DNA from 2 places in the Dactylosporangium darangshiense genome. Region 2 is predicted to be linked to the other one. Evidence: riboswitches for the same ligand, from Rfam matches in the RefSeq annotation. Region 2 holds a riboswitch; the other holds the start of a gene.
The links. Region 2 has a riboswitch for glycine ahead of gcvP (aminomethyl-transferring glycine dehydrogenase). Riboswitches for the same ligand answer to the same signal wherever they lie in the genome.
Positions count from the first base shown of each region.

Region 1: it holds a riboswitch for glycine, as region 2 does, so the genes downstream of both, ABD901_RS26320 (L-serine ammonia-lyase) here and gcvP (aminomethyl-transferring glycine dehydrogenase) in region 2, are expected to answer to the same signal.

Region 1 covers NZ_BAABAT010000015.1:34,086-37,483, forward strand. Annotated here, with positions in the region: gene ABD901_RS26315 (FtsK/SpoIIIE domain-containing protein) at 1-1,062, shown strand, start outside; glycine riboswitch at 1,102-1,193, shown strand; glycine riboswitch at 1,194-1,295, shown strand; gene ABD901_RS26320 (L-serine ammonia-lyase) at 1,328-2,692, shown strand; gene ABD901_RS26325 (MMPL family transporter) at 2,717-3,398, shown strand, end outside.
Region 2 covers NZ_BAABAT010000013.1:22,365-25,762, forward strand. Annotated here, with positions in the region: gene gcvP (aminomethyl-transferring glycine dehydrogenase) at 1-2,084, opposite strand, end outside; glycine riboswitch at 2,155-2,255, opposite strand; partial or broken gene ABD901_RS24000 (nucleotidyltransferase domain-containing protein) at 2,290-2,949, shown strand; gene ABD901_RS24005 (nucleotidyltransferase domain-containing protein) at 2,995-3,398, shown strand, end outside.

The sequences.
Region 1 (3,398 bases), on a different contig from region 2:
GGCGACACCGTCGTGGCGAGCACGCCGTACCTCGTCGGCCGCCTCAACGAGGTCCTGCTCGGCGAGCTCGCGCGCCGCACCCGCGACCCGCTGGCCCGGCGTCCCCGGCTGCTCGTCGCGCTGTGGACGCTGGCCGGCGACACCGGGCTCGCGCCCGCCCTCGCGCGGATCGCCCGCGACGGCGCCGCGCTCGGCGTGCACCTGCTGGTGAGCGACAACCGCTACGTGCCGATCCCGATCGACCCCTACCTGACCTTGCGCGCGTCGATGCGCTCCATCAGCGAGCGCCAGTCGCGCGACCTCGTCGGCGTGCCCGACGCCTACCGGCTCGGGCTCGTCGGCGAGGCGCTGCTGCGCGCCGGCGACGGCCCGCCCGTGTGGCTGCGGCCCGAGCGCGCGGACGAGCCGATCCCGGTCGAGGCCGCCGGCACGCCGCCGCTGTGGACACCGCCGCCCGGCGCGCCGCCGATCCCGGACGCCGGGTCCGAGGGCAGGCGGCGGGTCCGGCTCGGCGTCGTCGACCGGCCCTTCGAGCACCGCCGCGACCCCCTCGTCTGCGACCTGGCCGAAAGCCTCGCCATCGTCGGCGGCCCGCAGTCGGGCAAGACGACCGCGGTGCGCAACCTGGTGACCGCGCTCGCGCCGGCCCGGGTGCGGGTCGCCGTGCTCGACCTGACCGGCCGGCTCGCCGACCTCGCCGGGCTGCCGCACGTCGCGGCCGTCGCCGGTGGCCGGGACCGGGATGCGGTACGCCGCACCGCACAGCTCGCCGCCGGCGACCCCGGCGGCATGCTCCTGGTCGTCGACGACGCCTCGCGGCTGCGCGACCACGACGACGCGTACGACATCGTGCGCCTCATGGCGCGGCGCGAACTGCCGTTCGTGGTCACCGCGCACCGCTGGAGCGAGCCCGGCCGGCGCATCGAGCTGCGCCTCGACCCCCGCGACTCCGCGATCTCGCCGTCCGCCGCGGCGCTCGTGCCCCACGAGCCCGGCCACGGCATCGTCGCCGGCGACGGGCCTGGCAGCGCGCTGCACGTGTACCTCGCACCCGCGCCCTGAACGCCGTAGGATACGCACCCGACAACCGCATACGCCGTTCGAACCGCGACGGGAGAGCCCCCGCACCTCGGGGCGCCGAAGGAGCAACTCCTCCCCGGGAATCTCTCAGGCCCACGTACCGCCGCGGCCAGGCGACTCTGAAAAGCCGGGACGCCGCGTCCCGCGCCCACGGTGCAACCCGCCCGCGTCCCGGGCGGCGAAGCTCTCAGGCATTCGATGACAGAGCGGGGAGGCCCACCCTCCGTCCTCGACCAGGGAGCCTCTCGTGACGGCGCTCAGCGCGTTCGACCTGTACTCGATCGGCATCGGCCCCTCCTCCTCACACACCGTGGGCCCGATGCGCGCCGCCCGCCGCTTCGTCGCCGGCCTCGCCGACGACGGGCTCCTGCCGCAGGTCGGGCGCATCCGGGCCGAGCTGTTCGGCTCCCTCGGCGCCACCGGGCACGGCCACGGCTCGGCGCCCGCCGTGGTCCTGGGCCTGCAGGGCGAGGACCCCGCCACCGTGGACACCGACACGACCGGCGCCCGGTTCGCCGCGGTCCGCGACTCGGGACGGATCGGCCTGCTGTCCGGCACCCGGACGATCCCGTTCGACCTGGATGCCGATCTGGTACTCCACCGTCGCCGCAGCCTCCCCGAGCACCCGAACGGCATGCGCTTCCACGCCTGGACGCCCGCGGGGGAGCCCGTCGCCGAGCGCACGTACTTCTCCGTCGGCGGCGGCTTCGTCGTCGGCCCCGGCGGCGCCGTCGTGCCCGGCGACGCTCCCGTCAAGTTCCCGTTCGGCACCGGCGCCGAGCTGCTCGCGCACTGCGACGGCCGGTCAATCAGCGACGTGATGCTCGCCAACGAGCAGGCCTGGCGCTCCGAGGCCGACGTCCGCGCCGGCCTGCTGCACATCTGGTCGGTCATGCAGGAGTGCGTGCAGCGCGGCTGCACCCGCCCCGAGGGCGTCCTGCCCGGCGGCCTGAAGGTCCGCCGCCGCGCACCCGCCCTGCACGCCGACCTGTCCGCAGAGCCCGGCACGCACGACCCGCTGCACGTCCTTGACTGGGTCAACCTCTACGCCCTGGCCGTCAACGAGGAGAACGCCTCCGGCGGCCGGGTCGTCACCGCGCCCACCAACGGCGCCGCCGGCATCATCCCCGCCGTCCTGCACTACTACACCCGGTTCGTCCCGGGCGCCGACGACGACGGCGTCGTGCGCTTCCTGCTCGCCGCGGCCGCCGTCGCCATCATCATCAAGGGCGGCGCCTCGATCTCCGGCGCCGAGGTCGGCTGCCAGGGCGAGGTCGGCTCGGCGTGCGCCATGGCCGCGGCCGGGCTGTGCGAGGTCCTCGGCGGCGACCCGCGCCAGGTCGAGAACGCCGCCGAGATCGGCCTCGAGCACAACCTCGGCCTGACCTGCGACCCGGTCGGCGGCCTGGTGCAGATCCCCTGCATCGAACGCAACGCCATCGCCAGCGTCAAGGCCATCAACGCCGCCCGCCTGGCCCTCAACGGCGACGGCGCGCACCACGTCACCCTGGACAAGGCCGTGCGCACCATGCGCGAGACCGGCCGCGACATGTCGATCAAGTACAAGGAAACCGCCCGCGGCGGGCTTGCGGTGACTGTCATCGAGTGCTGAGCCCGCCGTGAGAAGCTGTGCCTCATGGCGCAGGGCGTGGTGGCGAGGATCGGGCGGTTCTGCTTCCGGCACCGCTGGTCGGTGATCGGCCTCTGGCTGGTCGTGGTCGTGCTCGGCGGCCTCGCCTTCGGGCCGGTCTTCGGCGCGATCGCGGACCCGAGCAACCCCAAGCACGTCGAGGCGATCGACGGCCTCGATGCGGTCGCGACCGGCAATGACTCCAGCGGTACCGTCATCGGCCTCGTGAATGGCGTCGACCCCGGCGCCGATGCGGTGCGCGCCACCATCACCTCGGCGGCGCAGGACCTCCAGCAGGCCCCCGGCGTGCGCTCGGTCGCCACGCCCTACTCGGTGCCGCAGGCGCAGGCGCCGGCCTTCCGCGCGACCGACGGGCGCGGGCTGCTCGTCGTAGTCACGCTCGCCAAGCTCGAGCCGGCCGACAGCGACACGATCGTCGCCGACCTGCGCACCCGGCTGCACCGGCTCGACGACGAGCTTTCCGCCGCGGGTGTACCGCAGGCCACGGTCGAGGTCGGCGGCAACCCGGTGCTCAACGCCGAGGTGCGCGGGGTGCAGAAGGCGGACCTCGGGCGGGCCGAGGTGATCTCGCTGCCGCTCACGCTCGTCGTGCTCGTGTTCGTCTTCGGCGGGCTGGTCGCGGCCGGGCTGCCGGTGCTCGCCGCGTTCGTGTCCGTCGCCGCCGCCA
Region 2 (3,398 bases):
ATGCAGAAGGTCTTGTGCAGGTTGAGGTGCGACACGTCGGCGCCGAACTTGCCGGGCTTGGCGTAGCCGAGCAGCGCGTTGAGGTTGGCGCCGTCGACGTAGACCTGACCGCCGGCCTCGTGCACCTTCGCGCACAGGTCGGAGATGGCGGTCTCGTACACGCCGTGCGTCGACGGGTACGTCACCATGATCGCGGCGAGCCGGTCCCGGTGCTGCTCGATCTTCTTCTCGAGGTCGCCGAGGTCGACGTTGCCGAGCTCATCGCAGGCGACGACGGCGACCCGCATGCCGGCCATGACGGCGCTGGCCGCGTTGGTGCCGTGTGCGCTGGACGGGATGAGGCACATGTCCCGCTCGGCGTCGCCGCGCTCGAGGTGGTAGGCGCGGATCGCGAGCAGGCCGGCGAGCTCACCCTGCGATCCGGCGTTGGGCTGCAGGCTCACCGCGTCGTAGCCGGTCACCTCGCCCAGCCAGCGCTCGAGGTCGCCGATCAGCCGACGGTAGCCCTGGGTCTGCGACGCCGGCGCGAACGGGTGCATGTTCGCGAACTCGGGCCAGGTGATCGGCTCCATCTCGGTGGTCGCGTTGAGCTTCATCGTGCAGGAGCCCAGCGGGATCATGCCCCGGTCGAGCGCGTAGTCCTTGTCGGAGAGCTTGCGCAGGTACCGCAGCATGGCGGTCTCCGACCGGTGGCTGGCGAACACCGGGTGGGTCAGGTACGCCGACGCGCGGCGCAGCCCGGCCGGCACGGCGTCGGTGGTGTCCAGCGCGGTCACGTCGGCGTGCGCCAGCCCGAACGCGGCGAGCACGTCGCGCAGGTGGCCGAACGTGGTCGTCTCGTCGCAGGCGATGCCGACCCGGTCGGCGTCGATGCGGCGCAGGTTGATCCCGCGGGCGGCGGCCGCCTCGACGACCTGGCCGGCCTGGCCGGGCACGACGGCGGTGACGGTGTCGAAGAACGCCAGGTGCTCGGTGGTGACCCCGCCGGAGCGCAGCCCGGCGGCGAGGCGCACCGCCATGTCGTGGGTGCGGGCGGCGATCTCGCGCAGCCCGTCCGGCCCGTGGTACACCGCGAACATGCTCGCGGTCACCGCGAGCAGCACCTGGGCGGTGCAGATGTTGCTCGTCGCCTTCTCGCGGCGGATGTGCTGCTCACGCGTCTGCAGGGCGAGCCGGTACGCCGGGGCGCCGCCCGCGTCCTTGGACACACCGACGAGCCGGCCGGGCAGCGTGCGCTCCAGCCCCTGGCGGACCGAGATGTAGCCGGCGTGCGGGCCGCCGAAGCCCATCGGCACGCCGAAGCGCTGCGCGCTGCCGACGGCGACGTCGGCGCCGATCGCGCCGGGCTCGCGCAGCAGGCACAGGGCGAGCAGGTCGGCGGCCACCGTGACGATCGCGCCCCGCTCGTGGGCCTGCGCGACGAGCGCCTCGTGGTCGCGCACCACGCCGGAGGCCCCCGGGTACTGCAGGTGCAGCCCGAAGAACTCCTCCGGCAGCTCCTCGACGGTGACGTCCACGACGCGCACCTCGAGGCCGAGCGGCTCCGCCCGGGTCCGGATGACGGCGAGGGTCTGCGGCAGCGTGTCGGCGTCCACGACGTACACGTCCGACTTCGCCTTCGACGAGCGCCGCGCGAGCGTCATCGCCTCCGCGGCGGCGGTGGCCTCGTCCAGCAGCGACGCGCCCGCGACCGGCAACCCGGTCAGGTCGGCGACCACGGTCTGGAAGTTCAGCAGCGCCTCGAGGCGGCCTTGGCTGATCTCCGGCTGGTAGGGCGTGTAGGCCGTGTACCACGACGGGTCCTCGAGCACGTTGCGCAGGATCACCGGCGGCGTGTGCGTGCCGTAGTACCCGAGACCGATCATCGACACGAGCGGCCGGTTGGCCGACGCCAGCGCGCGCAGCTCCGCGAGGACCTCCGCCTCGGACGCCGCCGGCGGCAGGTCGAGCGGCTGGTGCCAGCGGATCGAACCGGGGATCGCGGCGGTCATGAGGTCCTCGACCGACTCGTACCCGACGGTCTTGAGCATGCGGGCCTGCTCATCGGCGGAAGGGCCGATGTGCCGCGCGGCGAAACTCGTCATAGCCACACTCTCTGAGTCGCGGGATAGGGGCGATGCGCTCCTCCCCCTCTGTCGCAGACTCCAGAGGTGCCAACCCGACGCGGTCCTTTTGCCTGAGAGGTTCCGGGGAGGATTTGCCCCTTCGGCGCCACCGTCAGGTGCTGCAACGGTGGTCTCTCCCGCACGGGTATTGGCGGCGAAACCTACCCTACCAACTGTGCAGGACTTGACCATCGTGGCGAAGCACACGATCTACTCGGCAGTCGTCGGCTCCCGCGCCTACGGCCTGTCCGGCCCCGCCTCCGACACCGACCGCCGCGGCGTCTTCCAGGCCCCGACCAGCGACTTCTGGCGCCTGGACAAGCCGCCGACGCACGTGGAGGGCCCGCTGCCGGAGCAGTTCTCCTGGGAGGTGGAGCGCGCCTGCACCCTCGCCCTGGCCGCCAACCCGACCGTCTGGGAGTGCCTGTACTCCCCGCTGGTCGAGCACGTCACCGACGCCGGCCGCGCCCTGCTGGAGCTCCGCCCGGCGTTGCTTTCCCGCCGCGCCGCCCGCACCTACGGCGACTACGCCCGCGACCAGCTGGCGAAGCTGACCTCGACCCGCGCCCGCACCGGCGAGGTCCGCTGGAAGCAGGCGATGCACATGGCCCGCCTGCTGCGCGCCGGCGCCCACGTCCTGCGCACCGGCGAGGTCCTGGTCGACGTCAGCGCACACCGCGACGAGCTCCTGGCGATCCGGGCCGGCGACCTGACCTGGGAGCATTTCACCGCCTTGGCCGCGGACCTGGAGGCCGACCTGTCCGCCGCCGAGTCGGAAACGGTGCTCCCCAAGTCGCCGGACCGCGCCGCGGTGGAGCGCTTCCTGGTCTCCCTGCGCTCCGGCGCCGCTTTCGGCGGCGCGCCGCCCTTCGTCCCCCGCCCGCTGCCGGTGCTCGACGAGATCCCGTCGTGGGCGGGCGAGGTGGCCGACGAGCACCCGTACCCGCTGGTCTTCGCCACCGTGAGCGGCGCCCATCTGTACGGCTTCGCCTCCGTCGACTCCGACCTGGACCTGCGCGCCTGCCACATCCTGCCGCTGCACGAGGTCGTCGGCCTGGAGACGGGCCCGGAGACGGTCCAGTCCGGCGGTGTCCGCGAGGGCATGGAACTCGACGTCGTCAGCCAGGAGCTGGCCAAGTTCGTCCGCCTGCTGCTCCGGCCGAACGGCTACGTCCTGGAGCAGCTGCTCTCCCCGCTGGTCGTGCGCACCTCCTCCCTGCACGAGGAGCTCAAGTCCCTGGCACCCGGCTGCCTCACCCCGGAGCACGCCCGCCACTATCTGGGCTTCGCCGC